One region of the Fictibacillus iocasae genome, then DNA from elsewhere that is predicted to be linked to it. Evidence: riboswitches for the same ligand, from Rfam matches in the RefSeq annotation. Region 1 holds a riboswitch; each other region holds the start of a gene.
The links. A riboswitch is a leader RNA that binds a small molecule or an ion and turns the genes downstream of it on or off. The one in region 1 is predicted to bind cyclic di-GMP.
Positions count from the first base shown of each region.

Region 2: linked by a shared signal. The riboswitch ahead of ACFQPF_RS11940 (anti-repressor SinI family protein) and the one ahead of ACFQPF_RS15690 (B-box zinc finger protein) in region 1 are both predicted to bind cyclic di-GMP.
Region 3: linked by a shared signal. The riboswitch ahead of ACFQPF_RS07115 (hypothetical protein) and the one ahead of ACFQPF_RS15690 (B-box zinc finger protein) in region 1 are both predicted to bind cyclic di-GMP.

Region 1 covers NZ_JBHTCP010000049.1:126,653-128,918, reverse strand. The annotation lists gene ACFQPF_RS15695 (D-glucuronyl C5-epimerase family protein) at 11-1,012, shown strand; cyclic di-GMP riboswitch class I at 1,218-1,303, shown strand; gene ACFQPF_RS15690 (B-box zinc finger protein) at 1,407-1,841, shown strand; gene ACFQPF_RS15685 (Ig-like domain-containing protein) at 1,879-2,266, shown strand, end outside.
Region 2 covers NZ_JBHTCP010000038.1:22,090-24,355, forward strand. The annotation lists gene ACFQPF_RS11930 (hypothetical protein) at 119-361, shown strand; gene ACFQPF_RS11935 (helix-turn-helix domain-containing protein) at 425-751, opposite strand; gene ACFQPF_RS11940 (anti-repressor SinI family protein) at 833-988, opposite strand; cyclic di-GMP riboswitch class I at 1,009-1,093, opposite strand; gene kynU (kynureninase) at 1,369-2,266, shown strand, end outside.
Region 3 covers NZ_JBHTCP010000013.1:88,456-90,721, reverse strand. The annotation lists gene ACFQPF_RS07120 (S8 family peptidase) at 1-188, opposite strand, end outside; gene ACFQPF_RS07115 (hypothetical protein) at 584-1,357, opposite strand; cyclic di-GMP riboswitch class I at 1,392-1,484, opposite strand; gene ACFQPF_RS07110 (M36 family metallopeptidase) at 1,846-2,266, shown strand, end outside.

The sequences.
Region 1 (2,266 bases):
AATAGTTCAATTGAAGGAGTTTTATAAGACAGCCGTTGTGCTAACAATCGCTGCGGTCATGTTATTTTCGATGGCCATTCCGAGCTACGCCGCAGATTATTCTGCACTCGTCAAAAAGTCAGTTGCTACCTACAAGAAGAACAACTACCAATACGCCCACAAACTCGCTCCCTATACCCCGCAAGGCGACTATTTCAATCTCAGCCAAAAAGTTTTCCAAATGTCTCGAATCAAAATGGACGCCCAAGGCATCCCAATGGTGAAGTATTATGACAAGTACCAGTACAACCCGGTTACAATCGCCCAGATGGCACTCTCCGAACACGGCAAGTATGTCAGAACAAAGAATGAAGCAAACAAAGCCCGCTTTCTCAAGTATGCGAATGCTTTAGTGCTATACCAAAAGCCGGACGGATCGCTTCGTTATGATTTCTATTACGAGATCAAGCATCTTCGCGTGAAATACCAGCCTGGTTGGTACTCAGCTATGGCTCAAGGCCAGGCGCTGAGCGTATATTCAAGAGCGTATCACTTAACAAAGGACGTCAAATATTTGGAAACAGGGAAAAAATGCCTCGCGTTCATGACCCGCGCCAAGTCAAGAGGCGGCACATACACGAACCTGCGCGCACTCGGAAAATCGTACAATGAATACGGATTTTTTGAAGAATACATCAGCAACCCAGACAATTACACACTGAACGGATTCGTATACGCCATGTTCGGTCTTTATGACTGGATGAAGCTTGGCGTAAAGGCAGATTACGGCCAAAAGACGGCGCAGTACTATTTGCAGCAAAAAGGACTGATCGCAATCAAGAAAATTTTGCCAAAGTACGACATCGGCGGCTTCACATCCTACGACCTCAGCCATCTCACCATGAAACAGCAGCCGCACGTCGTCCCGATGTACCACGCGATTCACATCTTCCAAATGCACGCCCTATACACGATATCCAACGACAAAACCTACCTCACCTATTACAGACGGTGGGCGGGGTATGTGAAATAAAAGAGATGATGAGAGAAGCTCTAGCTATTGTGTTTGCTGGAGCTTTTCTTTTTTTAATGAACCCATTAATGTTTGGGCTTAGCGTAAACACCTACAATTAGCACAGATCTAAAGGTGGAAAAATAGCCTATATATTTTAGTGTTTACATAGGAAATAGGTTCCATTATACTAAGTGTATAGTAATATTTACCTTTAATTGAATAATTATGAAAAAGGCAAACTTTTCGAAAGGGAAGGACGCAAAGCCGTGAGTCTAAGGCGTTTTACGCTATGATCGTCAGGTTGCCATAGTTCTTAAGTATGCTGTGGCTGTTTAGCCATGGCTTTTTTGTTTGGGAGGTTGATAGAAATAGGAAGTTATTAAAGTAACAAAACAACGAGGGGGAGTCTAAAATGAAATGCTATAAACATTATGAAATGGACGCGGTTTCGACATGTACGGTTTGCGGAAAGGCATTATGTCCAAATTGCAGTGAAAAATTTACCTATCCATCATGCGATTCGTGCGTACTAAACCAAGTAAGCGAACAGAAATCCATATTAATTCGTAATGCCATTATTATGACTGTATTATTTGCCTTTGGATTAACAGAAGGCTTTATGTTAGCTATTGCATTGGCAGGTGTACCGTGGGGATGGAGTGCATTGAATAAGATTACTCCAAATATCTTTCTATTCATGCCATTAATGGGCTGGGTCATCTATTTCTTAATTAAATTAGGATTGTCTATGGTAATTGGAGTATTTGTACTTCCATTTCAGGTAATGAAAATTGTAAAGGGTCTAAAAGAAGCGAAACAACTCGCAGAATACACAAATGCCGCATAACGTTAAACAAAGAATCAGTTAATAACAAGGAGGGTACATGATGTTTAAATTAAACAAAATCGTTATTACACTAACTGCACTTACTTTTCTTCTCATTTCTATCTTCCAAGTTGAAAACGTACAAGCAGCAAATGGAGTCCTAACTTTTGTCTCTGGTTCACTTACTGAACAAGAACAGGAAAAAGAGTTCTTTTTCACAGTGCCAAGTGCAGGGAGGGTATCCATTGACATCACTTCTTATGTAAAATCAACCACCCACTTCAAATTATATGACAGCAACAATGTTAAAGTTTTTGGAGACTACTTTACAAGTTCTTCTTCTACTCCAGGTAAGCATAACGACTGGGTTGATCTTGAGGCAGGGACATACCGCTTGAAGGTTGGAGAATACAATGAATATTTGAAGCATACAGGTGATTTCACAC
Region 2 (2,266 bases), on a different contig from region 1:
CATTTTTCTTTAAAATGTTCACAAAAGAGAACGAAAAAACTGTACTTGTTCTTTGCTGTCGTGTATCATTTAATAAAATCGTTCTTTTTTAAGAACGAAACTAAGGAGGCATACCTTTATGATTCGGAATGATGAGAAGGATCAATATATCAGTTTCACAGGGCGCCATTTCGTTAAGCTGTATTACAAAGGTGAAAATATGTGTGAACTATATATCGATCATGAATATAAAGGTTTGGCCCCTTTTCTTTATACAGTAAGAAAGCTGAGGCAGCTGGAAAGAAGTTGGCTCCTTGCTATGAAAAACGTTCAGCCTTATCATTTTAAAGAAATTAAACCATTTATTGATATATCTATTTGAGGCGGTGAGTAGAGGGTTTGTTAAATACAGCAACCAAAAAAGCCAGTCGGCAATGAGACTGGCTTATTTTTGTGCGTTCTTCCATCTATTAAATTCAAGAAACTCTTTAAATTGTTCTTTGCTGACACCAGAGCCCATGGCTTCTTTTACTAAATCTGCCCATTCGGCGTCCAGGTCTTTATCATTTACTTCCGTTCGGTCATTTAGGAAATTCTCAACAGGAACATCTAAAACAGCAGAAAGCTTTTCTAAGAGCTGAACAGATGGGTTTTGTTGAATGTTTCGCTCAAGTGAACTTAAGTAGGATTTCGCTATTCCAGCTTTTTCGGCTAATGCAGATAATGAGAGTCCTTTTTGTTTGCGGTATTTTTTTACAAATTCACCGATCATTTTTATCCCTCTTTTTTACTAGAAGCGTTTCATCAATTATACATTTGGCTTCTTTTTCTGTAAATAGAACAAAAGTGGGGATTAGATCGTCTGCTCCTCCAACAAGGAAGGCGGTGTCACGCAGGAAGTGTTTTGAATGAATTGGCGCACTTCTTCAATATTCAATCCAAGTTCTTTTGCTTCCATCACTAATTCTACCCATTCACCATCCAATTGATCTGCCAGTAAAGTTGTCATCAGTACCTCCTGAAATGTTTCCAGGTAATCCAGCCGTCATAGTTTGTGAACGTTAGACCTGTGATTTTGCGTCCATGTTTTTCAACATGTTTGCCTTTTTCTGAATGGATTTGAGTTGAGTGTGAGCCATCGTATGTACAGTTAATTAGTACCCTTTCAGTATAGGGCTTAATACCTTTTTAACGTGTCGGAATGTGCTGTCATATTCACGTTTTTTTTCGCTATTTTTCATGAAAATGTGACAATTTTTCAGACTGATTCCTGTATTGTTTACCAAAGGTTAACGTATAACACTAGATACTAATCCGGAAAACAACTTAATTCTTCCACACGGTCTCCTTTTTGATTACTATGAAGATAGAATCTTGATTGGGGGAAAAATGGTGCTGAATAAAGAGTATGCGCTTACATTAGATAGGCAGGATGAATTAAGAAGGTTCCGTGATGAGTTTTACCTTCCAAAAGGAAAATGGTATATGGACGGCAATTCGCTCGGGCTTTTATCGAAAAGGGCTGAGAGTACGCTGGTTAAGTCGCTTGAAGACTGGAAGCTTTATGGTATTGATGGCTGGATGAACGGGGCTTATCCATGGTTCCATTTAAGTGAGCAGGTAGGTGCGAAGCTCTCAGGAATTATTGGAGCGCGGCCAGAGGAAGTGGTCGCTGCGAGCTCGACCACCGTCAACCTTCATCAGCTGGTGTCTACCTTCTACAAACCATCAGGAGTGAAAACAAAAATTCTAGCTGATGAATTGACTTTCCCTTCCGACATTTATGCCCTGCAAAGTCAGCTTATGTTAAAAGGATATGATTATGAAAGCGAACTGATCCAGGTAAAAAGCGATGATGGATTGACGCTTTCAGAAGAGACAATCATCAGCCATATGACAGAGGAGGTCGCCTTGATCCTTCTCCCCTCTGTACTTTATAGAAGCGGACAGCTGCTTGATATGCAGCGCTTGACGAAAGAGGCGCATAGACGTGGAATCATCATCGGTTTTGACCTATGCCATTCAATTGGGGCTGTTCCTCATGAGTTAAGTGACTGGGGTGTGGATTTTGCGTTCTGGTGCAATTATAAATATTTGAACGGAGGTCCGGGAAGCACAGCAGGACTGTATGTCAACCAACGACATGCTGGAATAAGGCCGGGTCTCTCAGGCTGGTTCGGCTCAGAGAAGAGCAAGCAGTTTGATATGAAGCACACGTTCACACCATCGCCATCTGCTGGGGCTTATCAGATTGGTACGCCTCACGTATTCAGTACAGCCCCTCTTA
Region 3 (2,266 bases), on a different contig from region 1:
TCAAGCTTAGAGATAAGTGATGACTTCTCAGTAGAAGAAACACCTTCTTTGTATTTTACGATAATTTCTTTCGGTGCTTCCTTTGAATCGGATTGCTCTGGTATAGAAGCTGCTCCCGCTTGAGTTGGTGCAGCAAGTCCAACCAAAAGTGCTAGAGAAGTATAACCTGCAGCGAAACGTTTTAGCATGACTGATCACTCCTTCTGTTTGATTGCTTTCAAGGTTAACACAATCTCAAAAAGGGAAAAGGGGTTCGATATAAAATTAACAAACCCTTTAAATTATCTTAAAATAACACTAAAGTAACGAAATATTCAGAAAAATAATGTGTGACCTTCGAAACCCGTGTTAAAATTCGACTATAGAAAAAACAGGTTTTGGATAATAGACGAAATTTGGAAACGAGAAAAAAGGTAAGAAATGACTAGTTTAAAACCGATTCACAACGTTGGGGCACAACGTCGGGGTCCGGTACATCTCCATCTCCAACCCCGTTTTAGCACCATTATGGAAAAAAGTACCGGACCCCGAACGTGGATCTGCCACAAAAAAGCTGCCGGCACACTGCGGCAGCTCATTTCTATTATTTAATTACTTCAGCTGGCTTTTCAGCTGGTTCACCAGATTCTTTTTTGTTTAAGTTCGTGATGCTTTCGGCGATGAGCCTTTTAACAGCTGCATACTTTTCATTTCCTGCTTTAGTAATGGATGCATCAAGGGTGACACCTTTTTTCTTAGCGTCGGAAACCAATTTGTTCATCTGGTTTTTCACTTGATACAGCTGGTTATCAAGAGACATCAGCTTGTTTTCAAACTCCTCGAAGCGTGATTCCTCTTCCTCTTCACAGCAGTCCTCTTCCTCGCAATCTTCATCTTCCTCGTGATGATCGCACTCTTCTTCTTCATCCTCTTCCTCGTCATCATCAGAAGATGCTTTCACAGGTTCTGGTGCAGGGTTTGGAACAGGAGTCGGATTGGGAACCGGAACTGGCTCTGTTGGCGGTTCTTCTTTAGGAGGCTCTGTCTTAGGCGGTTCTTCTTTAACAGGCTCTTCTCCATAATACAGCTCGATCTCTTCATTAAGAGACTTAACCTTTGACTCGATTTGAATAAGCTTTTTGTTCAGCTCGCGATATTTATTGGTGTACTGCTTTTTTAGTTCAGCTTTCTTTTTTGCTTCATCCTGCTTCTTTTTTTCGTGGCCTTTTTTCTTGTTGTCTTTCTTTTTCTTCTGTTCTTTCTTTTTTTGCAGCTCGTGCTTCGAACCATTTTCCTTCGCGTACGATCCAGCAGGCGCGCCAAGCATGACAGCGAGTGCAAGAACAGCCGCAGCGAACTTCATCATTTTCTTTTTCATTACCTCATCCTCCTTAAGGATATAAAAATGTGGTAAAGGCAGCTGGCTGGCGTAGGCGATTCTGTGTGTGCCCTTAGCCCCTATAGCTTTGTGCCGCCAGATTTCTCTGGTTTTACCGATATCAATATTTTACAAATAAATAAAAAATATGGAAATAGTACAGGCGACCTATTTCGACAAAAACCGTATACAGGGTTTGTATATTTGATTTTTTCGTATTTTCGGGGTCCGGTACAATCGGGGTCCGGTACCATCTCCATCATTCAACGCCATAAAGCAGCATTTGAAAGAAGAGTACCGGACCCCAGATGTGTACCGGACCCCAGATGTTCCAGATGTTTTATTCCTACAAAATCTATCAAAATAGACCCATTGCATTGAGGCTAGGACAGGCCTTACACTAATTGTATGAAAATTCAAACTTTTAGGAGGCTGTTATTTTGAAAAAGAAGAATCTGATTAAGATGCTTGGCTCGGCTGCGCTTGTGATGACATTGGCTCTCCCAACCTTTAGCGGCGGCACACCAGACTACACACCGAGAACGGTTCAGGCACAGAGCTTTGATGCGAAAGTAAAAGCGGATGAGTACTTAAAGAAGAATGCGGCGCAATACAACCTTAACGCCGATCTTTCTGGTCTTACATATGTCACGACGATTGAAGCGAACGCTGGAACGTACGTCCGTTATCAGCAAACGGTGAAAGACAAACCCGTTTTTACCAATCAAGTGACGGTTACGCTCGATAGAAACGGCAAGGCACTTATGGCGGTCTCTGATTATACGTCTTACTCGAAAGTGGAAGAGCCGAAGCAGAACATCACAAAAAGCGAGGCAGAATCGAAAGCGGCACAGCACCTTAACGCTCAGGCTGGCCGCTGGTCACAGACTGAGAATGTGTTTGGCTATT